DNA from 2 places in the Streptomyces sp. NBC_01381 genome. Region 2 is predicted to be linked to the other one. Evidence: riboswitches for the same ligand, from Rfam matches in the RefSeq annotation. Region 2 holds a riboswitch; the other holds the start of a gene.
The links. A riboswitch is a leader RNA that binds a small molecule or an ion and turns the genes downstream of it on or off. The one in region 2 is predicted to bind glycine.

Region 1: linked by a shared signal. The riboswitch ahead of gcvP (aminomethyl-transferring glycine dehydrogenase) and the one ahead of gcvT (glycine cleavage system aminomethyltransferase GcvT) in region 2 are both predicted to bind glycine.

Annotation. Positions count from the first base shown of each region.
Region 1 is NZ_JAPEPI010000001.1:4,108,442-4,119,893, forward strand. It holds gene OG453_RS19140 (FHA domain-containing protein) at 42-1,013, shown strand; gene OG453_RS19145 (MerR family transcriptional regulator) at 1,056-1,799, shown strand; gene OG453_RS19150 (bifunctional nuclease family protein) at 1,853-2,326, shown strand; gene OG453_RS19155 (MerR family transcriptional regulator) at 2,499-3,122, shown strand; gene OG453_RS19160 (DNA polymerase IV) at 3,206-4,606, shown strand; gene OG453_RS19165 (PRC-barrel domain-containing protein) at 4,758-5,126, opposite strand; glycine riboswitch at 5,270-5,369, shown strand; gene gcvP (aminomethyl-transferring glycine dehydrogenase) at 5,569-8,457, shown strand; gene OG453_RS19175 (DUF5999 family protein) at 8,564-8,770, opposite strand; gene OG453_RS19180 (hypothetical protein) at 9,078-9,662, opposite strand; gene OG453_RS19185 (glutamate--cysteine ligase) at 10,149-11,452, shown strand, end outside.
Region 2 is NZ_JAPEPI010000002.1:981,462-992,913, reverse strand. It holds gene OG453_RS26255 (ABC transporter permease) at 1-432, opposite strand, end outside; gene OG453_RS26250 (ABC transporter substrate-binding protein) at 554-2,320, opposite strand; gene OG453_RS26245 (ABC transporter permease) at 2,426-3,430, opposite strand; gene OG453_RS26240 (enhanced serine sensitivity protein SseB C-terminal domain-containing protein) at 3,742-4,515, opposite strand; gene OG453_RS26235 (enhanced serine sensitivity protein SseB) at 4,708-5,520, opposite strand; gene OG453_RS26230 (AAA family ATPase) at 5,632-6,318, opposite strand; glycine riboswitch at 6,484-6,598, shown strand; gene gcvT (glycine cleavage system aminomethyltransferase GcvT) at 6,746-7,870, shown strand; gene gcvH (glycine cleavage system protein GcvH) at 7,952-8,329, shown strand; gene glyA (serine hydroxymethyltransferase) at 8,350-9,612, shown strand; gene OG453_RS26210 (L-serine ammonia-lyase) at 9,800-11,170, shown strand; gene OG453_RS26205 (metalloprotease) at 11,157-11,452, opposite strand, start outside.

The DNA.
Region 1 (11,452 bases), on a different contig from region 2:
GCGGGGGGTCGGCGCACTGTAAGCGTGGTGCGTGGTGGAAACTGTTTGGCGGGTACGGACGTTGTGAGGATGTCTGGTACGCCGATGTACGCCGGTGTGTGCAATCAGGGTTCGTCCTGCCCCACGGGCGGGTCTGTTTCGGTCAAGGGGAATCGCCCGTGAAGTTGTTTGAGAAGTTGTTCGGCAAGCGTTCGCGCGAGGACAGCGGCAATCCCGCCACTGCCCGGCACCGTGCGCCGCGCCATGGAGACGCCGCCGAGGACCAGGGCGGCGAGCGCCCGATGTTCCGTGATCAGGTCGGTGGTCCTGGCGGTGACATTTCGGGCGGACAGGGCGCGTCGTCTGTTGACCCTGCCGGTGCGGGCCGCATAGGTTTCGGAGAACCGTCAACCTCAAGTACGGGTGGAGGGTTTACCCCCGGTCCGTACGCATCGAATGCCCCCGCGGGGCAGCCGCGGCAGGAGGATCCGTCCATGGCCCTGGTGTGTACGAGGTGCGGGAACCGCAACGCCGACGCGAGCCGGTTCTGCTCCAACTGCGGCGCGCCGCTGCGGGCCGGGGCCGCCCCGGAGCGTCCGTCCGAGACGACCTCGACGATCTCCATCTCGGGCCTCGAGGCCTATGACGCGGAGGTGACGGGGCAGACCGCCTCGCCCGCCCTCTCGCCGGAGGCCCAGGCCGCCGTCGACGCGTTGCCGCTCGGCTCGGCGCTCCTCGTGGTGCGCCGCGGTCCGAACTCGGGCAGCCGCTTCCTCCTGGACGGCGAGCTGACCACGGCAGGGCGTCACCCGCAGAGCGACATCTTCCTGGACGACGTGACCGTGTCGCGCCGCCACGTGGAGTTCCGTCGCGTCCAGGACGGTTCCTTCACCGTCGCGGACGTGGGCAGCCTCAACGGCACATACGTCAACCGGGAGCGCATCGACTCCGTCGCGCTGTCGAACGGCGACGAGGTGCAGATCGGTAAGTACCGGCTGGTCTTCTACGCGAGCCAGCGGAGCGTCGGCATCTGACCCTCCCCCGGACTTCGTCCGGGTGCACCCTCAGGAAGGTCCATGCTTCAAACACCGAGGGGCGGTGCCGGGAACGGCACCGCCGCCGAGGACCGTCGGCTGATGAGCATCGGCGCCGTCCTGAACGCGCTGCGTGACGAATTTCCCGAGGTCACGATCTCCAAGATCCGATTCCTGGAGTCGGAAGGGCTCATCGAGCCCGAACGCACGCCGTCCGGGTACCGGAAGTTCGGCCCGCAGGACGTCGAGCGGCTCGGTCACGTCCTGCGGATGCAGCGGGACCACTATCTGCCGCTCAAGGTCATCCGGGAGCACCTGGACGCCCTGGAGCGCGGAGAAGCGGCCCCGCTGCCCTCCCTGGGGCAGCCGAGAGAGCCCGGCGACGTCTGGGGCCCCGGCGAGGCCGAAGGGCCCACGGCGGCCCGCGTGGGCCGGGCCGAGCTGCTCGCGGCCGCCGAGATCGACGCGGAGCAGCTCGACGAGTGGGAGACGTACGGGCTCATCGCGCCGTTGCCGGAAGGTGGTTACGACGCCGAGGCCGTGACGGTCGCCGCCCTGGTGGTCGAACTCGGCAGGTTCGGCATCGAACCGCGCCATCTGCGGGCCATGAAAACCGCCGCCGAACGCGAGGCCGGCCTCGTCGACCAGGTCGTGGCACCCCTGCGGAGGCACCGTAATCCGCAGACCAGGGCCCATGCGGAAGCCCGTACGAAGGAACTGGCGGGGCTCACCGGAAAGCTGCACTCTGCACTGGTGCAGACCGCTCTCGGGGTGCGGTTGCCCTGACTCAAGAGGTGCCCGACTACCCAAACCTGCCGGGCACGTCCTAGGGTTGCTGTGTGAACGAGCTCGACGTCGTAGGTGTCCGGGTCGAAATGCCCTCTAACCAACCGATCGTGCTCCTGCGTGAAGTGGGAGGCGATCGGTACCTCCCCATCTGGATCGGACCAGGGGAGGCGACCGCGATCGCCTTCGCACAGCAGGGGATGGCGCCCGCACGGCCGCTGACCCACGACCTGTTCAAGGACGTGCTGGAGGCGGTGGGTCAGGAGCTCACCGAGGTGCGCATCACGGACCTGCGCGAAGGGGTCTTCTACGCGGAGCTGGTCTTCGCCAGTGGAGTCGAGGTGAGCGCCCGGCCGTCCGACGCCATAGCGCTTGCGCTGCGCACCGGAACGCCGATCTACGGCAGTGACGGGGTCCTGGACGACGCCGGCATCGCCATTCCGGACGAGCAGGAGGACGAGGTGGAGAAATTCCGCGAGTTCCTCGACCAGATCTCGCCCGAGGACTTCGGCACCAACAGCCAGTGAACCGATGCCTCCGGAGGGTCCCGACGGACCATTCGGCTAGCCTTTCCCGGCGGTGAGGCGCGGCAAACCACTCTTAGGGTGATTATCACTCGGCGTGCCGAGTGTGGCGATCGTTGACGAGCCCCTGGCGACTGCCTACCGTCGGGAAGGCAGGTCAAGGACGGAGGTCGGCGTGAGAAGCAGCGGCGACGGTACGGCGATGGGCGGACCGTATCCGCTTCACGGCAGCACGGCCGATCACTCTCCGAGGCGGCCGATGGCGGTTCAGGGGAGCGGGGACGCTACGTCCGGGCAGACCGAACAGGAACAGATCGGGTACCGAGGGCCGACCGCGTGTGCGGCCGCCGGTATCACGTATCGACAGCTCGACTACTGGGCCCGTACGGGGCTCGTCGAGCCCAGTGTGCGGTCCGCGGGCGGGTCGGGGACCCAGCGGCTCTACAGCTTCCGGGACGTCGTCGTCCTGAAGATCGTGAAGCGGTTCCTGGACACCGGTGTGTCCCTGCAGAACATCCGGACCACGGTCCAGCATCTGCGCGACCGCGGTTTCCGGGATCTGGAGCGGATGACGCTCATGAGCGACGGTGCGACGGTCTACGAGTGCACGTCGCCCGACGAGGTCCACGATCTGCTCCAGGGCGGGCAAGGGGTCTTCGGGATCGCCGTGGGCGTCGTGTGGCGGGACGTGGAAGCGGCGCTCTCGCAGCTGCACGGGGAGCGCATCGACACCGGGGAGACGCTGCTGCGTCAGAACCCCGCCGACGAGCTCGCGCGGCGGCGTAACCGGGCCGTGTGAGGCGGTTGGGGCAGCGCCGTCGGCCTTGGGTTCGGGGTGGCGGTTTCGGGGCGTTGTCAGTGGCGTAGGGCAGCATCAGAAGTGTGAGAACCGCGCCCACGATTCTGCATCTCGACATGGATGCCTTCTACGCGTCTGCCGAGCAGGCCGCGAAGCCGAGTCTGCGCGGGAAGGCCGTGGTGGTGGGCGGGCTCGGGCCGCGGGGTGTGGTGGCCACGGCTTCATACGAGGCGAGGAAGCTCGGTGTGCACTCGGCGATGCCCATGGGGCAGGCGCGGCGCCTCGCGCCGAACGCCGCCTATCTGGTGCCGCGCTTCGGGCTCTACCGGGAGATCAGCGAGCAGGTGATGGCGCTGCTGCGTGAGCTGTCTCCGCTGGTGGAGCCGCTCAGTCTGGACGAGGCCTTTGTCGACTTGGAGGCGGGCGGCGTGGCCGACGACCAGGCGTCGGCGCTGGCCGTGGGGGAGCGGTTGCGCGCCGACATCAAGACGGTGACCGGACTTGCCGGGTCGGTCGGGCTCGCCGCGTCCAAGATGCTGGCGAAGATCGCCTCGGAGGAGGCCAAGCCCGATGGGCTGCGGCTGATAGTTCCGGGGACCGAGCGGGAGCTGCTCGCGCCGATGTCCGTGCGGACGCTGCCCGGGGTCGGTCCTGCCACCGGGGACCATCTGCGGCGGGGTGGGATCACGACGGTGGGGGAGATCGCGGAGGCGGGTGAGGACGAGCTCGTACGGCTGCTCGGGAAGTCGCACGGGAGCGCGCTGTACGCGATGGCGCAGGCGCGGGACGAGCGGCCCGTGGTGGCGGAGCGGGAGTCCAAGTCGGTCAGTGTCGAGGACACGTACGACGTGGACATTCACGACCGGGTGCGGGTCAGGGGCGAGGTGGCGCGGCTCGCCGACCGGTGTGTGGAGCGGTTGCGGGCTGCCGGGCACTCGGGGCGGACCATCGTGCTGAAGGTGCGGCGGTTCGACTTCTCGACGCTGACACGGTCCGAGACGCTGCGGGGGCCCACGGACGACCCTGGGGTGGTGCGGGAGGCTGCCGCGCGGCTGCTGGAGTCCGTGGACACCACGGGGGGCGTGCGGCTCCTTGGCGTGGGGGTCACGGGGCTTGCGGACTACACGCAGGAGGATCTCTTCGCGCAGGCTCGGGCCGACGGGCTTGAGCGAGGGGAGGGCGAGGCTGCCGGGGCCGTGACTGAGGTCGAGGGCGCGGCGGAGGTCGAGGAGGCGTCCGTCGAGGAGGTACCGCTCGGTGCGCGGCGGTGGGCCGCGGGGCACGATGTGCGGCATGCCGTGTACGGGTGCGGGTGGGTGCAGGGGAGCGGGCTTGGGCGGGTGACGGTGCGGTTCGAGACTCCGGGGTCGGTGCCGGGGCGGGTGCGGACGTTTCGGGTCGATGATCCGGAGTTGGTGGAGGCGGAGCCGTTGCCGCTGGTGGCTCCGCCGGAGGGCGGGGCTGGGCAGTGCCCCTCGGGGTAGCGGTGCTCGGCAGTGGGCGTTGTGCCCACCCTTCCCCAAGCTCTCGGCTTCGCTCGAGCAGGGGAGACCCCACTCGCCCTGCGGAACGCCTGCCCACAACGAGGCGGTCGGGCCGGCCGGGGAAGCGCCGCGTACGGGGGAGGGCGCGGCGTCAGGGGTCTTTGTCTGCGGTGTTGCCGAAGTTCTGGTCGGGGGGTGGTGGGGGCGTGATGTCCAGGCCGTAGTGGTGGTAGAGCTGGAGTTCCTGTTCGGGGGAGAGGTGGCGGCCTACGCCGAAGTCGGGGGCGTCCTTGATCAGGGAGCGTTCGAAGGGGATGCGCAGGGTGCCCTCTCCCGTGACCTCGCTGGGTTCCAGGGGGACGAAGGCGTCACGGCTGAACAGGCCCGTGCGTATCGCGGCCCACTCCGGGGCGCCGGTGGCATCGTCGAGGTAGACCTCGTCGATCGTGCCGATCTTGGCCCCGTCCCGGTCGAACGCCTTGCGGCCGATCAGGTTGCGCGGATCGATGTCGGTCTGCACGGGCCCTCCAACTGGTCGCAGTTTGTCGAAATGGCGCGTAACTCATCATTATTCGCTTGTCATCACTACGAAAGAGCACATCGGGGCATGCGGCCACTCGAGGGATCGGGCGCGGTCCTCGCTGGTACGCTGGCGGTGGCTGCTGACCCCGTGCGGGAGAGCTCTCCGGGAGGTGATTCCGGAGGCGCCGAAGGAGCAAATCCTCCCCGGAATCTCTCAGGCACCCTGTACCGCACGGACGAGGTCACTCTGGAAAGCAGGGCGGGCGTCGGGCGGGCACGTTCGAGACCCTTCCTCACCGACGGTGAAAGCAGATCTGTCCATGGGCGGATCTGTGAAGCTCTCAGGTTGAGATGACAGAGGGGGAGGCCGTCCGGGCACCCGCGCCGTGGTGCCCCTCGCAGGTCGCGTCAGACCAGCGTCAGACCAGGAGGCCTCCGCAATGACCGCCACCCCTCGCATCCCGCTCTCACAGCTTGAGCAGGGCATTCCCTTCGAGCAGCGGCACATCGGCCCCGATGCCGAAGCATGCGCCAAGATGCTCGCGCAGGTCGGCTACGGCTCGCTCGACGAGCTGACCGCCGCCGCGGTGCCGGATGTGATCAAGAACGCCGAGGCGCTGAATCTGCCCGGGGCGCGCACCGAGGCCGAGGTCCTGGCCGAGCTGCGCTCGCTGGCCGATCGGAATCAGGTGCTCGATTCCATGATCGGGCTCGGCTACTACGGGACCTTCACGCCGCCCGTCATCCTGCGGAACGTCATGGAGAACCCTGCTTGGTACACGGCTTACACGCCGTACCAGCCCGAGATCTCCCAGGGGCGGCTCGAGGCGCTGCTCAACTTCCAGACCGTCGTCGCCGAGCTGACCGGACTGCCCACCTCCGGTGCCTCCCTGCTCGACGAGGGGACCGCCGCCGCCGAGGCCATGGCCCTTTCGCGGCGCATGAGCAAGGTCAAGGACGGCGTTTTTCTTGTTGATGCCGATGTGCTGCCGCAGACCATCGCCGTCATTCAGACCCGTGCCGAGCCGACCGGCGTCGAGATCGTCGTCGCCGATCTGAGCGACGGCATCCCGGCCGAGGTCGCCGAGCGCGGTGTCGTCGGCGTACTGATCCAGTACCCGGGTGCCTCCGGTGTCGTACGCGACATCAAGGCGGTCATCGAGCAGGCGCACGAGTTGGGGGCCGTGGTCTCCGTCGCGGCCGATCTGCTCGCCCTGACGCTGCTCACCTCGCCCGGTGAGCTCGGTGCGGACATCGCGGTCGGCACGACGCAGCGGTTCGGTGTGCCGATGGGCTTCGGCGGGCCGCACGCCGGATACATGGCGGTGCGCGAGAAGTTCGCCCGCAGCCTGCCGGGCCGGCTCGTCGGTGTCTCCGTCGACGCCGACGGCAACAAGGCCTACCGGCTCGCGCTGCAGACCCGTGAGCAGCACATCCGCCGCGAGAAGGCGACGAGCAACATCTGTACGGCACAGGTGCTGCTCGCCGTCATGGCCGGGATGTACGCGGTCTACCACGGGCCCGAGGGCCTCAAGTCCATCGCGCGGCGCACCCACCGCTACGCGACGCTGCTGGCCGCCGGCCTCACCGCGGGCGGGGTCGAGGTCGTGCACGGCGCGTACTTCGACACGCTGACCGTGCGGGTGCCCGGCAAGGCCGAGGAGCTTGTCTCCGCGGCCCGCGAGGGTGGCGTCAACGTCCACCAGGTCGACGCCGACCACGTCTCGCTGGCCTGCGACGAGACCACCACGCGCAAGCAGCTGACGGCGATCTGGACCGCGTTCGGGGTCGAGGCGGACATCGAGGCGCTCGACGCGGCGACCGAGGACACCCTGCCCGCCGGTCTGCTGCGCTCCGACGCGTACCTGACGCACCCGGTCTTCCACCAGTACCGCTCCGAGACCGCGATGCTGCGCTACCTGCGCAAGCTGGCCGACCGTGACTACGCGCTCGACCGCGGCATGATCCCGCTGGGCTCCTGCACCATGAAGCTCAACGCGACCACCGAGATGGAGCCGGTCACCTGGCCCGAGTTCGGGCAGCTGCACCCCTTCGCGCCCGCCCAGCAGGCGCAGGGCTACCTCACCCTCATCCGTGAGCTGGAGGAGCGGCTCGCCGAGGTCACCGGGTACGACAAGGTCTCGCTGCAGCCCAACGCCGGTTCGCAGGGCGAGCTGGCGGGTCTCCTCGCGGTCCGTGGCTACCACCGGGCCAACGGCGACGAGCAGCGCACCGTCTGCCTCATCCCGTCCTCCGCGCACGGCACCAACGCCGCGAGCGCCGTGATGGCCGGCATGAAGGTCGTCGTCGTGAAGACCGCCGACGACGGCGAGATCGACGTCGACGACCTGCGCGCCAAGATCGAGAAGCACCGCGACGAGCTGTCGGTGCTTATGATCACGTACCCGTCGACGCACGGCGTCTTCGAGGAGCACGTCGCCGACATCTGCGCGGAGGTGCACGAGGCCGGCGGGCAGGTGTACGTCGACGGCGCCAACCTCAACGCGCTGGTGGGCCTTGCCAAGCCGGGGCACTTCGGCGGCGACGTCTCGCACCTGAACCTGCACAAGACCTTCTGCATCCCGCACGGCGGCGGCGGTCCCGGCGTCGGCCCGGTCGGTGTGCGCGAGCACCTCGCGCCGTACCTGCCCAACCACCCGATGCAGCCCGCCGCGGGTCCCGAGACGGGTGTCGGACCGATCTCCGCCGCGCCGTGGGGCTCCGCGGGCATCCTGCCGATCTCCTGGGCGTACGTACGTCTCATGGGCGGCGAGGGGCTCAAGCGCGCCACGCAGGTCGCGGTGCTCTCCGCGAACTACATCGCCAAGCGGCTCGAGCCGCACTTCCCGGTGCTCTACACCGGTCCCGGCGACCTCGTCGCACACGAGTGCATCATCGACCTGCGGCCGCTGAGCAAGGAGACGGGCGTCAGCGTCGACGACATCGCCAAGCGGCTCATCGACTACGGCTTCCACGCGCCGACCATGTCGTTCCCGGTCGCCGGGACGCTGATGATCGAGCCGACGGAGAGCGAGGACCTGGTCGAGATCGACCGGTTCTGCGAGGCGATGATCGCCATTCGCGCGGAGATCGAGAAGGTCGGCGGCGGCGAGTGGTCCGCCGACGACAACCCGCTGCGCAACGCGCCGCACACCGCGGCCGCGCTGAGCGGCGAGTGGGAGCACGACTACAGCCGCGAGGAGGCCGTCTTCCCGGCCGGTGTCGTCGCGGCCGACAAGTACTGGCCGCCGGTGCGCCGTATCGACCAGGCGTACGGCGACCGGAACCTGGTCTGCTCCTGCCCGCCGCTGGATGCGTACGAGGACTGATGCACGAGGACTGATACGCGGTCCAGCACATGCGTCGGGGCCGGTCCGGAGATTGCTTCTCCGGGTCGGCCCCTTCGTTCGTTGTCCGTGCCGTGATGCCGCCGCGTCAGGCGGCCGTCATGATCTCGTCGGTGCCCAGCGGTCGGTGCGGGGCGATGATCTGGCCGTCCGGCAGCAGCTCACCGGTGTCCTCGAAGAGCAGGACGCCGTTGCACAGCAGGCTCCAGCCCTGCTCCGGGTGGCTCGCCGTGAGGAGCGCGGCTTCCCGGTCGGCGGAGTCGGCTGTCGGGCACGGTGGTTGGTGCTGGCACATGGAAGGGTTCTTTCGCTGCGATGTGATGGCTGTGACGTCTGTCCTGCGGCTCGATGCGGTGTTCATGACCGCCCCCCGTGGTTAGTCGGTCCGATCCCAGTGTTGCCCTACGGGCGTCATTCCGCAGGGATTTAGCGGCAGCGCTCCTTACTGCTTAATGACGTATCACCCGCCCGGACGGTTCAGCTCAACTGCACTGTCTCTTCGGGTGGTTCGGGGTGGTCATACCGGGCTAGTCCGTATGGGCAGCGGACAGCGCCGTGCCCCGCGGCCGGTCGGGCGGCGGGGCACGGGAGGTGCGGCGGCGTCAGGCGGGTGAGCCGAGCAGCGGCGCGGGGGTCAGGCGGTGGGTGAGGACCTTGAGCAGTTCGGCGGCGTGGTGCGGGCGGTGGGCCGCGATGCCGGGCGGCGCGGGCGCCAGCGGTACGAGGATGTCGGTGGCCGAGAGATGGCCGCCCGCGCCGTCGGCCGTGCAGTCGCCGTGCAGCCAGAGCGTGAGCATGTAGAGCTCGGGCACGGACAACAGGCGTGGCTGGTACGGCAGGGGCATCTTCTCGGCGTGGCGCAGGGCGCGCTCGGTGGCCGCGATGTACGGGCCCTCGAAGAAGTGCGAGAACGTCCACCCGTCGGGCGTGAGCATCGTGTCGGCCGCGGCGACAGCTCGCTCGCCGCAGCGGATCAGGAAACGCCACCCCGCGAGCCGGGTGGGAGTGCTGCCCGACGGGGTGATCCGGTCCAGGACGTGGACGGGCAGCGGAAGTTCGGGGGTCACCGGTCCCTGGGCGGAACGCAGGGACGGGGTGCGGGCTTCGCGTACGGCGGTGGGTGAACCGAGTGCCGCGAGGACGCTGCGCAGGGCGGGCGCGGGAGCCGGGGGGACTTGCAGCGGCATGGTGGGTCGCCTCTCTCATTCGACAGGCACGGTGGATCGCGGGCAGGTGCGGACGACGCTGTCTGCTCTGGGGCCAGAGGGGCGGGGGCAGGGGGACCGCGAGCGCCAACTCTCTGCCTCGTTCGCGGAGTTTATACGACACGTGTTCAGACGGTGTTTCGTCTAACCGCGCCCAATATTGCTCGCAAGTCGATTGTCGGTCGCCCTTCTGCGGGATTCCTCCCGATTCTGGATGTGGGCGCCCCTTCTGACCTCGGCTCACTTCCGTGACGCGGACGGCCGATTCTCGTCGGTGTTTTTCACCAGACACGGGTGCGGCGATTTTCTGGTGTGTGTCATGCCGCGCGAATGTGCCGTGTGACGACCCTCGTCGAGCGTACTGGGACGGGGGCATGTGCGGGGCGTTATCGATCACATTGCAGGGCATCATCCTCCGAGACGCAGCGGCCGGATCATTGGCTGCCCATCAGAGGAGGGGACGCTTCGATGGGGGAGAAGGTCGTGGCAGGAACGTTTGACCTGTCCGAGCGGAACCGGTACCGAAGCAAGCTCAGGGAGTGTCTCGCGGGACTGCGGAGGCTGTTGGACGAGGAGCGGTTCGACCGGCCCAAGAATCTGATGGGCGTGGAGATCGAGTTGAATATCGCGGGGCCCGACGGGATGCCGAGAATGATGAATGCGCAAGTTCTCGAGCGCATCGCGAGCCGCGACTTCCAGACGGAACTCGGAATGTTCAATCTCGAAGTCAATATCGCCCCGCACCGATTGGGCGGCCGGGTTCTCGACCGCCTCGCCGAGGAGCTGCGCACCGGCCTCGCCTATGCCCACCGTAAAGCGAACGAGGTGAACGCCGGCATCGTCATGATCGGCATTCTGCCGACCCTCGCCCACCACGATCTGGTCTCCGGGAACCTCTCCGACGTCGACCGCTACGCCCTGCTGAACGAGCAGATCGTGGCGGCGCGCGGCGAGGAGTTCGCCCTGGACATCACCGGCGTGGAGCGGCTGACCTGCACGTCCACGTCGATAGCGCCCGAAGCGGCGTGCACCTCCGTGCAGTTGCACCTCCAGGTCACCCCGGGGCGGTTCGCCGATGTGTGGAACGCGGCGCAGTGTGTGGCCGCCGCACAGATCGCCGTGGGCGCCAACGCGCCGTTCCTGTTCGGCCGTGAGCTGTGGCGCGAGTCCCGGCCGCCGCTGTTCCTGCAGTCCACGGACACCCGGCCGCCCGAACTGCAGGCGCAGGGCGTACGGCCGCGTACCTGGTTCGGGGAGCGCTGGATCTCGGACGCATACGAGCTCTTCGAGGAGAACCTGCGGTACTTTCCGGCGCTCCTGCCCCTCATGGACGACGAGGACCCGCTGGAGGCGCTCGACGACGGCCGTGTGCCGAGCCTTGCCGAACTCGTCCTGCACAACGGCACCGTCTACCGCTGGAACCGCCCGGTGTACGGCATCGCCGACGGCGTCCCGCATCTGCGCGTGGAGAACCGCGTCCTGCCCGCCGGCCCCACCGTCACCGACGTCATCGCCAACGCCGCCTTCTACTACGGCCTCGTACGGGCCCTGGCCGAGGAGACGCGGCCGGTGTGGAGCCGGCTGCCCTTCGAGGCCGCGGCCGACAACTTCGACACCGCGTGCCGCCACGGCATCGAGGCCCGTCTGAAGTGGCCGCGGCGCGGCAGATACGGCGGGATCGTCGAGGTGCCCGCGGTCTCGCTGGTCCGCGACGAACTGCTGCCGCTGGCCGCCGCCGGGCTCGACGCGTGGGGTGTGGAACCCGCCGACCG
Region 2 (11,452 bases):
GCCCCGCTTGAGCGCGGAGAGCACGCCGGTGGCGACACCGGCGATCAGCCACAGCACACAGGCACCGGCGGCGAGCGCCGCGGTGACGGGCAGGGCGTCCTTGAGGGTCTCCCAGACCGGGGCCTCGGTACGGAAGGAGTATCCGAAGCAGGGGGCCGGGCAGTGGGTGACGTCGGCCCCGTTGGCGTAGTCACGCCCCATCGGGATGCCCTTGACGAAGTCCCAGAACTGGACGAGCAGAGGATCGTCCAGGCCCAGTTTGATCCGGATGCCCGCGAGCTGCTCGGCACCGGACGACTTGCCGGCGAAGAGGACGGCGATGTCCTGTCCCGCCCACTTGGGCAGCATGAAGAAGACGGTGAAGGTCGCGAGCAGTACGACCAGCACCATGATGACAACGGCGATCAGGCGCCGGATGAGATAAGCAAGCACTGTGCGCGGCCCGGCGGTGGCCAGGACCCCCTTGTGAGGAGTCCCGGCCACCGCCCGGGGCCATCACCTGCCCTTCGGACTGGCGGGATTCGGCGGTGGGACGGACGGCCTTGCGGCGGGACTACTTCTCGTTCACACCGAGCGAGATGTAGTCGTAACGGCCGCTGTAGGCGGCGGAGGAGTAGACGTTGGTCGCCCGCGAACCGCGCCACGAGATGTTCTTCTCGTAGATGAAGGGCATCCAGTAGGCCTTGTCGACGATCTCGTGAGCGAGGTCGGTGTAGATCTGACCGGCCTTCTCGGGGTCGACCTCGGCGATCGCGTCGTCGAAGAACTTGTCGACCTTCGGCTCCTCGATCTGCGACTCGTTGTAGTTGCCGTTCTCAGCGATGAAGCGGCTGTCGAACAGCGGCTGCGCGTAGCCCTGACCGGTCGGGAAGTCCGGACCCCAGCCCGCCATCGTCATGCCGATGCCGCGCTTCTTCACCACCGAGGGAGAACCGGTGATGCTGGAGGAGTCGGCGCCGTCGATCTGGTCGACCTCGGCGTTGATGCCGACCTTCTTCAGCTGCTCCTGGAGCGCCGTGGCGGCGTCCACCTCGCCCGGCTGGTTGGTGCGGGCCGAGATCTTGGTGTCGAAGCCGCTCGGCTTGCCGCACTTCTTGAGCTCGGCCTTGGCCGCGGTGGCGTCCGGCTTGCCCTTGCGCTTCAGGATCCCGTACGGGTCGTAGTCGTCGTTGCCCTTGATGGACTTCGGGAAGACGCTGGTGGCGATCTCACCGGCGGCGATCTCACCGCCACGGGTCTTCTGCAGGCCCGCGAAGTCCGTGGCGTAGAAGACGGCCTTGCGGCAGTTCTCGTTGTCGAACGGCTTGGTCTTGGTCACCAGGGCGACGTAACGGACGAAGTCCGTCTGCATGTTGTCGACGTTGTCCTTGTGATCCTGAATGGCGGTGGTGCGACCCGACTGGGTCATGCCGGTGCCATTCATGTCGATGTCGTAGTCGCCTTCCATCAGGCGCTTGTCGTTCTCTTCGAGGTTCGCCGAGATGGTGACCGTGATCTTGTCCGGCAGCGCGGGACGGACCGGGTCCGAGTCCTTCTTCCAGTTCTTGTTGCGGACCAGCGTGATGCTCTTGCCGGCGCTGTAGTTCTGGAACTTGTACGGGCCGGAGGAGAACGGGCGCTGGGTGTACTTGGCGCCGGTGTCCTCGGACTGCTTCACCGGGGTGCCCGACGGCATCGCGAGCATCTGCTCGAAGTCGCCGTTCTTCTTGGGCAGCTTGAAGATGATGGTGTTGTCGTCCGGCGTCTCGATCGCCTTCAGACCCAGCTTGTCCTTCGACTTGTCCTCGTAGGGGCCCTTGTACTCGCCCTTGGGGTCAAGCGTCGTCTTCAGGTACGCGGGACCACCGGTGATGACCTTGGTCGCCCAGATGCGCTCGATGCCGTACTTGATGTCCTTGGAGGTCAGCTTGGAGCCGTCCTCCCAGGTGAGCCCGGAACGCAGCTTGTACGTGTAGGTCTTGCCGTCGTCGCTGATCTTCGCCGTGGACTCGGCGAGGTCGGGGACGAGCTTGTTGGACGCGGCACCCGGCTTGGTGTCGTACGTGATCAGCGTGCGGGTGTAGTACCGCATGAAGTCCCACGTCATGCCGTAGTACGCGCGCTGCGGGTCGGCCGAGTCGAGGTCCTGCTTGGCGACGAACTTGAGCGTGCCGCCCGCCTTCGTCGACTTGTTGGCGACCTTGCCGATGGCCGCGTCGTAGCCGGCACCCTTGCTGTCTTCGTCGTCGCTGCCGCCGCCGCACGCCGTGGTGGTCACCAGCGCCGCTACGACGAGGGCCGCGCCAGCGGTGAGCCGTCGTTTAGAGGAACCTGTGGGCATTTCTCGCATCCTCCGAGATTCGTGGTCCTTTTGGCGTTTGACTGCCTTGAGAACCATGGGAAGAGCCACCTGACGCTGCGGCAGGGGCAAGCCAGTTGGAGCTGTTTACCGAGTTCCCTTGGGGTCCAGGGCGTCGCGCAGCCCGTCACCGAAGAGGTTGAAGGCGAGCACGGTCACAAAGATCGCCAGGCCGGGGAAGACCATGAACATCGGGTCGTGCTCGTACGTCGCCAGTGCGTCCCGGAGCATGCCGCCCCAGGAGGCGGTGGGCGGACGCACACCCGCGCCGAGGAAGCTCAGCGCCGCTTCGGTGAGGATGTTGGTGGGGATCATGAGCGTCGCGTACACCGTGATCGGTGCGACCAGGTTCGGCAGCAACTCCTTGAAGAGGATGTGCCGTTGACCGCCGCCGAGGCTGCGGGCCGCCTCCACGTACTCGCGTTCGCGCAGCGAGAGGGTCTGGCCTCTCACGATGCGTCCGACGTAGGGCCAGCCGAAGAAGCCGATCACCAGGATCAGTACGGCGATGCGTACGCCGCTGCCGGTGAGCCCGAGCAGGTCGTCGGGGAGGACGGAGACCAGGGAGATCACGAAGAGCAGCTGCGGGAAGGCGAGCAGCACGTCCATGACCCGGCTGATCAGCGCGTCGATCCAGCCGCCGAAGTAGCCGGCGATGATGCCGAAGAACGTCCCGAGCACCACGGCCACCACGGCGGCGAGGAACGCCACCAGGAGGGAGATCCGGGCGCCGTAGACGATCCGGCTGAAGACGTCGCGGCCCTTGTTGGGCTCGACCCCGAAGAGGAAGTCCCAGCTCATGCCGCCGAACGCGCCCTTGGGCAGGTTCGTCAGGTCTTCGAGCTCTTCCTGATGGAACTCGTTGGGCGGGTGGCCCAGCAGGGAGACGATCAGGGGCGCGAAGACGGCGACCAGGACCAGGACGAGCACGGTGATGCCGCCGGCCAGGGCGACCTTGTCCCGCTTCAGGCGGTTCCAGGCGATCTGCTTGAGGGACCGCCCCTCGACCTTCTTCACCCCTGCACCAGCTGCGGGGGCGACGTCCTCGGTCGGGTCCGCGTCCGCAGGTGTGTCATGCAATGGTGCCGTCATCGTGGCAGGGACCCCTCTCAACCGGTGGTGACCGGCCCGCACTTGCCGCTGTAGCGACGTGATCAGTCCGTCGTACACAGGGGCGAACCGCCCCTGGTGCGGGAGTCTTCATCGGGGTCGCGATCTGTTACCAGCCTTGTTGGGGAATGGATGCGCAACCGTGATGCTGATCGGAGTGTTCCGTTATCCGGACTCGGGTGAACGAGGGGCGAACACGGGGCAGTTGGGTCGCAAGGAGCCACAGGGGCCTATAGAGCCCCTCCACCACCAGAACGGGACATCGTGACCGTTCGGGCAGGTGCGGGCGGTTCTCAGTACTGCGCGGGGTAGCCGTAGCCGCCCGCGGGGGCCGGGGCCGCCTGGGCCTCACGGTCGTAGAACGGCCTGGCGTTGGCGCGCAGCCACATGGCGACCGGGTCGTACGCGTCGGACATCGCGACCGTCGACACGGGCAGGCCGTCGGGCACGGCGGCGATCGACTGCTGCATCATCGCGCGCACGGCGTCGACCGAGGGCGGCGACGTGTCGTACACATCGAGACCGATGGCCAGATACGGGGCGCCGAGCGCGGGCTGCACCCAGGCGCGGCGCAGCGCGCGGACCGCCGGGGTGCGGTGCGCGTTCTGCGTGAGCAGGGCGTAGAACTGCGGGATCTCGATGGCCGGCTCGGTGAGCCGCAGCGGGCCCGCCGGCAGCAGGTCCAGGCCCGATGCGATACGGCGCAGATCCAGCCAGGGGATGCCGACGCCGCCGCCGGGCGCGTGCGGGTTGAGCCAGAGGCCGTAGTGGTCGGGGTAGAGGGTGCGGGCGATGTCGACGCCTGCGACCACTTCGTACGAGCGGTTCCAGCCACTGGCGGAGAGCTCCTGGGCGGAGGTCACACACGGCGCGTAGCCGAGGCCCTCGACCTCCATGTTTCCGTACTGGGCGTCGGGGGATCCGGCCTGGCCGTGCCAGAGCAGCATCCACACCTGGTCGGCGGCGAGCGCCCGCAGGAGCGCCTCGTAGGCGTCGTAGCGCCCCGGCGTCACCTGGCGCAGCATGTGCTCGACCTGCCCGGCCGCAGCCGTGCCCGACGCACTCACCCTTAACCGCCCCTTCGCGATGACCCGACGACCCCGATGATCCGAATGATCCGCAAACGGACCCGGCCGGCACGGCCGTAACCCGCCCGGGTCATGAAACCAGCTTAAGCGGCGATCCTGACACCGACTTGACGTACGGCGTGGTCACACCCGCCGGTGCGCATGTCTCTCCACACCTCCGTGCTCGTATCTCTACACACGTCCGTGCTCGTGCTGGTGGCTCTGTCCGAAGAAGGGCCGCACCCTTGCGCGCAGCCAGTCGCCCACCGGGTCCTGGGCCACGTCGAGCAGCACCAGGTTCACCGGCCAGGGCACCGGGGCCAGGCCGAGCGCACGGCCCACGGCCGCCATCGGCAGGTCACGGGCGTCGCCCTCCCAGGAGGACAGTTCGACGCCGATGAACAGGGAGGGGTCATCGCCCTCGATGCTGGCCAGGCAGCGACGGGCGCTCAGCACCACTCCGGTGGCCTCGAACTCGCGGGCCGCGGCGGACAGGAAGTCCACCGGGTCGTGCTGCCAGTCCGGCTCGTAAAGGCGGACGCGGCCGCCGCTCGCGGGACCGTCGAGCGGGGTGCGTCCGGCCCGGCAGAGCTCGGCGACGGCGGGCGGCGGCAGCGGCACGCCGACCGTGCCGTCCGGGTTGACCGCGATGCCGAGCTGCGGGGGCAGTCCGCGCGCGAACTCCACGGCGGGCGCCACGGTGCAGCTCATCCGGCCGCCGGTGACCTGCTGGAACTGCTGCTCGGAGCTGAAGACGGGCACGTACGCCTGGCCCTCGATCTCCAGCGTGGGCAGGTCGAGCGTGCCGCCGGCACCGTCGCCGCCGTTCGGCAGCGGGACCCAGACGTGGCTGCGGCCGAGGACCTCGACGATCCGGGCCCCCGCGGAGGCTGTGCTGGTCTGAGGAGCGCCGCCGGTGCCGAGGGCCGCCGCGAGCACCTCTTCGAGTTCGTTGCCCGGCCATCCTCCGTACGGATGGGCGTGCGCCTGCGCCGGAATGTCCATCTGTCTTACCCCTGCTCGTCCCGCTCTGCCTGCGGCTCGAACCCTAACGCGGCACGCACCGCCCGCGGGTCGATCCCCTCAGTCCGCTCAGCCTCAGTCCCCTCAGTCCCCTCAGTCCCCGAAGCCGATCGCCCGCAGCGTGCCCGCCGCCGTCCGGTCGAGCAGCAGCGCCGAGCCGACGCCGCGCGGCAGATCGCCCCGCTCGGCGGCGCCGACGAGCCTGCCGACCGTTCTGCGGTGGCGCGCGAAGGCGTACCGCGAGACGCCGCGGCCGCGCGCGAGCTGGCCCTCGACGGCGGTCTGCGGCGGCACGTCCAGGAGCAGCAGATGCAGGGTCGTGCCCCGCCGCGCCGCTTCCCTGGCCAGCCAGCGGCGCACCCAGGCCTGGGTGCCGCAGTCGTGCACGACGACCCCCTCGCCGGAGCGCAGGGCCCGGCGCAGGCCCGCGTAGTGCGCGACGCGGACCAGGGGGCGGTAGACCGCGTACGGAAGGAAGCGCGGCATGCGCCCCGCCCAGCGGTCGCGGGTGTCCTGCGAGTCGATGCGCGGGCCCGCGACGGCTCTGCGCATCAGCGTGGACTTTCCGCTGCCCGGCAGCCCGGAGACGACGATCAGGTCGCCGCCGCCGAACGTCAGCCGGTGCGGGCTGTGGCCCATCCGCTGCCTCAGGTCCCGGACGACGGCCGCGGGCAGGGGGCCATAGCTCTCCCTGGTGACGGCGGCTGCCTGCTTGGGCAGGGCCACCCCTGTGTTGGTCGCGTAGACACTGGTCCTGCGCACCGTGATCGGCCTCCCCATAGCGGTCACGTACCTGCTTACCGCAGCGGTCACGTACCTGCTTACCGCAGCTTCCCCGGCAAGTGTAAAGAGAAGGTAATGCGGCACAAGGGCATTACTGGACTGGCACTGCCCTGTGACGGAGCCCCGTGCAATGATGTGCCCGCAAACTCCATACAGGCCGCTTGAATCCGCGCGGGAGAGTTCCCGGTCACCGTCGTACGAGTCGTACGACGCGCCGGGGCGCCGAAGGAGCAAGTCCCTCCCTTGAATCTCTCAGGCCCCGTACCGCGCGGGCGAGGCACATCTGAAAAGCGGGCCGCCACGGCGGCTCCACCCAAGGTGCAAGTCATGACCCCCCATACGTACGGGTCGTGGTGAACCTCTCAGGTTCCGATGACAGATGGGGAGGAACTACCTCGCCCGTCATGCCCTGGGAGTTCTACGTATGAGTACCGCCCCCCGTCTGACAGCCCTCGATGCGGTGCATCGGGCGCTCGGCGCGACCATGACCGACTTCGCGGGCTGGGACATGCCGCTGCGGTACGGCAGCGAGCGCGAAGAGCACATCGCCGTACGCACCAAGGCCGGTCTCTTCGACCTCTCCCACATGGGCGAGATCACCGTCACCGGCCCGGAGGCCGTGGACTTCCTGAACTTCTCGCTGGTCGGCAACATCGGCTCCGTCGGTGTCGGCCGCGCCCGCTACACGATGATCGTCGACGGGGACGGCGGCATCCTCGACGACCTGATCGTGTACCGCCTGGCCGAGGCCGAGTACATGGTCGTCGCCAACGCCTCCAACGCCCAGAACGTCCTGAACGAGCTGAGCAACCGCGTCGAGGAGTTCGACGCCGAGGTCCGCGACGACCGCGACGCGTACGCGCTGCTCGCCGTCCAGGGTCCCGAGTCCCCCGGCATCCTGAAGTCCCTCACGGACGCCGACCTGGACGGCCTGAAGTACTACGCGGGCCTGCCCGGCACGGTCGCGGGCGTGCCCGCGCTGATCGCCCGCACCGGCTACACCGGCGAGGACGGCTTCGAGCTCTTCGTCGCCCCCGGTGACGCGGAGAAGCTGTGGGGCGCGCTGATGGAGGCGGGCACGCCCGTCGGCATGGTCCCGGCCGGCCTCTCCTGCCGCGACACGCTGCGCCTGGAGGCGGGCATGCCGCTGTACGGGCACGAGCTGACCGCCGAGCTGACGCCGTTCGACGCGGGCCTCGGCCGGGTCGTGAAGTTCGAGAAGACCTCGGAGTCGGAGAACTTCGTGGGCCGTGCCGCCCTCGCTGCCGCCGCCGAGCGCGCCGAGACCGCTCCCCCGCGCAAGCTGGTCGGCCTGATCGCTTCGGGCCGCCGCGTCCCGCGCGCGGGCTTCCCCGTGGTCGCCGACGGCAAGGTCATCGGCGAGGTCACCTCCGGCGCCCCGTCCCCGACGCTCGGCAAGCCGATCGCCATCGCGTACGTCGACGCGGCGCACGCGGCCCCCGGCACCGAGGGCGTCGGCGTGGACATCCGCGGCACCCACGAGCCGTACGAGGTCGTGGCGCTGCCGTTCTACAAGCGCCAGAAGTGACCCCCCGCGGGCGTCCGCAGTGACGTCACGCACATCTTTCTCGTTCCGCAGCACCCATCCGCGTACAGGAGAATTCAGGTCATGAGCAACCCCCAGCAGCTGCGTTACAGCAAGGAGCACGAGTGGCTCTCGCCCGCCGAGGACGGTGTGGCCACCGTCGGCATCACCGAGCACGCGGCCAACGCGCTCGGTGACGTCGTCTTCGCCCAGCTCCCTGAGGTCGGCGACACCGTGACCGCGGGCGAGACCTGCGGTGAGCTCGAGTCGACGAAGTCGGTCAGCGACCTGTACTCGCCGGTGACCGGTGAGGTCGTCGAGTCGAACCAGGACGTCGTGGAAGACCCGTCGCTGGTGAACTCCGCGCCCTTCGAGGGCGGCTGGCTGTTCAAGGTGCGCATCGCGGAAGAGCCGAAGGACCTGCTCTCCGCTGACGAGTACAGCGCGTTCTCCGGCAACTAAAGACCCTTAGGGACCACCTGATGTCGCTTCTCAACACCCCTCTCCACGAGCTGGACCCGGACGTCGCCGCCGCCGTCGACGCCGAGCTCCACCGCCAGCAGTCCACCCTGGAAATGATCGCCTCGGAGAACTTCGCTCCGGTCGCCGTCATGGAGGCCCAGGGCACGGTCCTCACCAACAAGTACGCCGAGGGCTACCCCGGCCGTCGCTACTACGGCGGCTGTGAGCACGTCGACGTCACCGAGCAGATCGCGATCGACCGGGTCAAGGACCTGTTCGGCGCCGAGTACGCCAACGTCCAGCCGCACTCCGGCGCCTCCGCCAACCAGGCCGCCCTCTTCGCGATCGCCAAGCCCGGCGACACGATCCTCGGCCTGGACCTGGCGCACGGCGGCCACCTCACCCACGGCATGCGCCTGAACTTCTCCGGCAAGCAGTTCAACGTGGTGGCGTACCACGTCGACGAGGCCGGTCTGGTCGACATGGCCGAGGTCGAGCGTCTGGCCAAGGAGAACCGCCCGAAGGTGATCATCGCGGGCTGGTCCGCCTACCCGCGCCAGCTCGACTTCGCCGAGTTCCGCCGGATCGCCGACGAGGTCGGCGCGTACCTGTGGGTCGACATGGCGCACTTCGCCGGGCTCGTCGCCGCCGGTCTGCACCCGAACCCGGTGCCGTTCGCGGACGTGGTGACCTCCACCACGCACAAGACGCTCGGCGGCCCGCGCGGCGGCATCATCCTGGCCCGCAGCAAGGAGTTCGCGAAGAAGCTGAACTCGGCGGTCTTCCCCGGCTTCCAGGGCGGCCCCCTGGAGCACGTGATCGCCGCCAAGGCCGTCTCCTTCAAGGTCGCGGCCTCCGAGGAGTTCAAGGAGCGCCAGCAGCGCACCCTGGACGGCGCCCGCATCCTGGCCGAGCGCCTGGTGCAGGACGACGTCACGGAGCACGGCGTCTCCGTCCTGTCCGGCGGCACGGACGTGCACCTGGTCCTGGTGGACCTGCGCAACTCCGACCTGGACGGCCAGCAGGCCGAGGACCGTCTCCACGAGGTCGGCATCACGGTCAACCGCAACGCGATCCCGAACGACCCGCGCCCCCCGATGGTCACATCGGGCCTGCGGATCGGTACGCCGGCGCTCGCGACCCGCGGCTTCCAGGAGGACGACTTCCGTGAGGTCGCCGACATCATCGCCGAGACCCTGAAGCCGGGCTTCGACGCGGAGGCCCTGAAGGGCCGCGTGACCGCGCTGGCCGACAAGCACCCGCTGTACCCCGGCTTGAAGTAGTTTCGTACCCTTTGCGTACGCTTTTGTTCGTACGTACGAAACGTCGGGGCACCCCGCACACTGGACAGTGAGGACAGTGTGCGCGGTGCCCCGCACCGCGTGACCGTACTCGTACTTTCTGCACCGCCTTGTTCTTCTGCGTCACCCCGGCAGACAACGGCGTCTACCAACCACCCTTGGAGTTCCCGTGGCCCTCTCGGTCTTCGACCTGTTCTCGATCGGCATCGGCCCGTCGAGCTCCCACACGGTGGGCCCGATGCGCGCGGCCCGCATCTTCGCGAGCCGCCTGAAGAACGAGGGCCTGATGGCCCACACCACCTCGATACGCTCCGAGCTGTTCGGCTCGCTCGGCGCGACCGGCCACGGGCACGGCACCCCCAAGGCGGTGCTCCTCGGCCTGGAGGGCGAGTCCCCCCGCTCGGTGGACGTGGAGACCGCCGACGACCGGGTCGAGCAGATCAAGAGCAGCGGCCGCCTCAACCTGCTCGGCATGCACGAGATCGCCTTCGACTTCGACGAGGACCTGATCCTGCACCGCCGCAAGGCCCTGCCGTACCACGCCAACGGCATGACGATCTTCGCGTACGACCGTGAAGGCACGCTCCTCCTGGAGAAGACGTACTACTCGGTGGGCGGCGGCTTCGTCGTCGACGAGGACGCGGTCGCGGGCGAGAACCCGATCGTGCTGGACGACACGGTGCTGAAGCACCCCTTCCGCACCGGCGACGAGCTGCTGCGGCTCACCCGCGAGACCGGCCTTTCCATCTCCGCGCTGATGCTGGAGAACGAGAAGGCCTGGCGCACCGAGGCGGAGATCCGCTCGGGGCTGCTCGACATCTGGGGCGTCATGCAGTCGTGCGTGTCCCGCGGCATGTCCCGCGAGGGCATCCTGCCGGGCGGCCTGAAGGTCCGCCGCCGCGCGGCCAATTCGGCCCGCAAACTCCGCTCCGAGGGCGACCCGCTGGCCCTCGCCATGGAGTGGATCACGCTCTACGCGATGGCCGTGAACGAGGAGAACGCGGCGGGCGGCCGGGTCGTGACCGCCCCGACGAACGGCGCCGCGGGCATCATCCCGGCGGTCCTGCACTACTACATGAACTTCGTGCCCGGCGCCGACGAGGACGGCGTGGTCCGCTTCATGCTCGCGGCCGGCGCGATCGGCATGCTCTTCAAGGAGAACGCCTCGATCTCCGGCGCCGAGGTCGGCTGCCAGGGCGAGGTCGGCTCCGCCTGCTCGATGGCGGCGGGCGCCCTCGCCGAGGTCCTCGGCGGCTCCCCCGAGCAGGTCGAGAACGCCGCGGAGATCGGCATGGAGCACAACCTCGGCCTGACCTGCGACCCCGTCGGCGGCCTCGTCCAGATCCCCTGCATCGAGCGCAACGGCATGGCGGCGGTGAAGGCCGTGACCGCCGCGAAGATGGCGATGCGCGGCGACGGCAGCCACAAGGTGTCCCTCGACAAGGTCATCAAGACCATGAAGGAGACCGGGGCCGACATGAGCGTCAAGTACAAGGAGACCGCTCGGGGCGGGCTCGCGGTGAACATCATCGAGTGCTGATCGTGTGCCGGCCGACGATGGCCTCGGCGCTTCCCGTCGTGCTCAGGGGCGGTGACGCCTTGGGGCGGTCGACGGTGAAGTACTCGCGGAAGTCCGCGCTCGGCTCGCTCGCCATCAGGCGCAGGGTGCGGTTCCAACTGCCGCCGTCGGGGCCGTCCTTCGCCCACAGGTCGAGCAGCGAACCGCCGACGCGGCCCTGCACCTCGTCGCCGGGGTCCCAGCCGGGGGTGGTGGCGTCGTTCTCCAGGCTGGTCTCGGCGCCGGTCTCGTCGACGTAGCGGT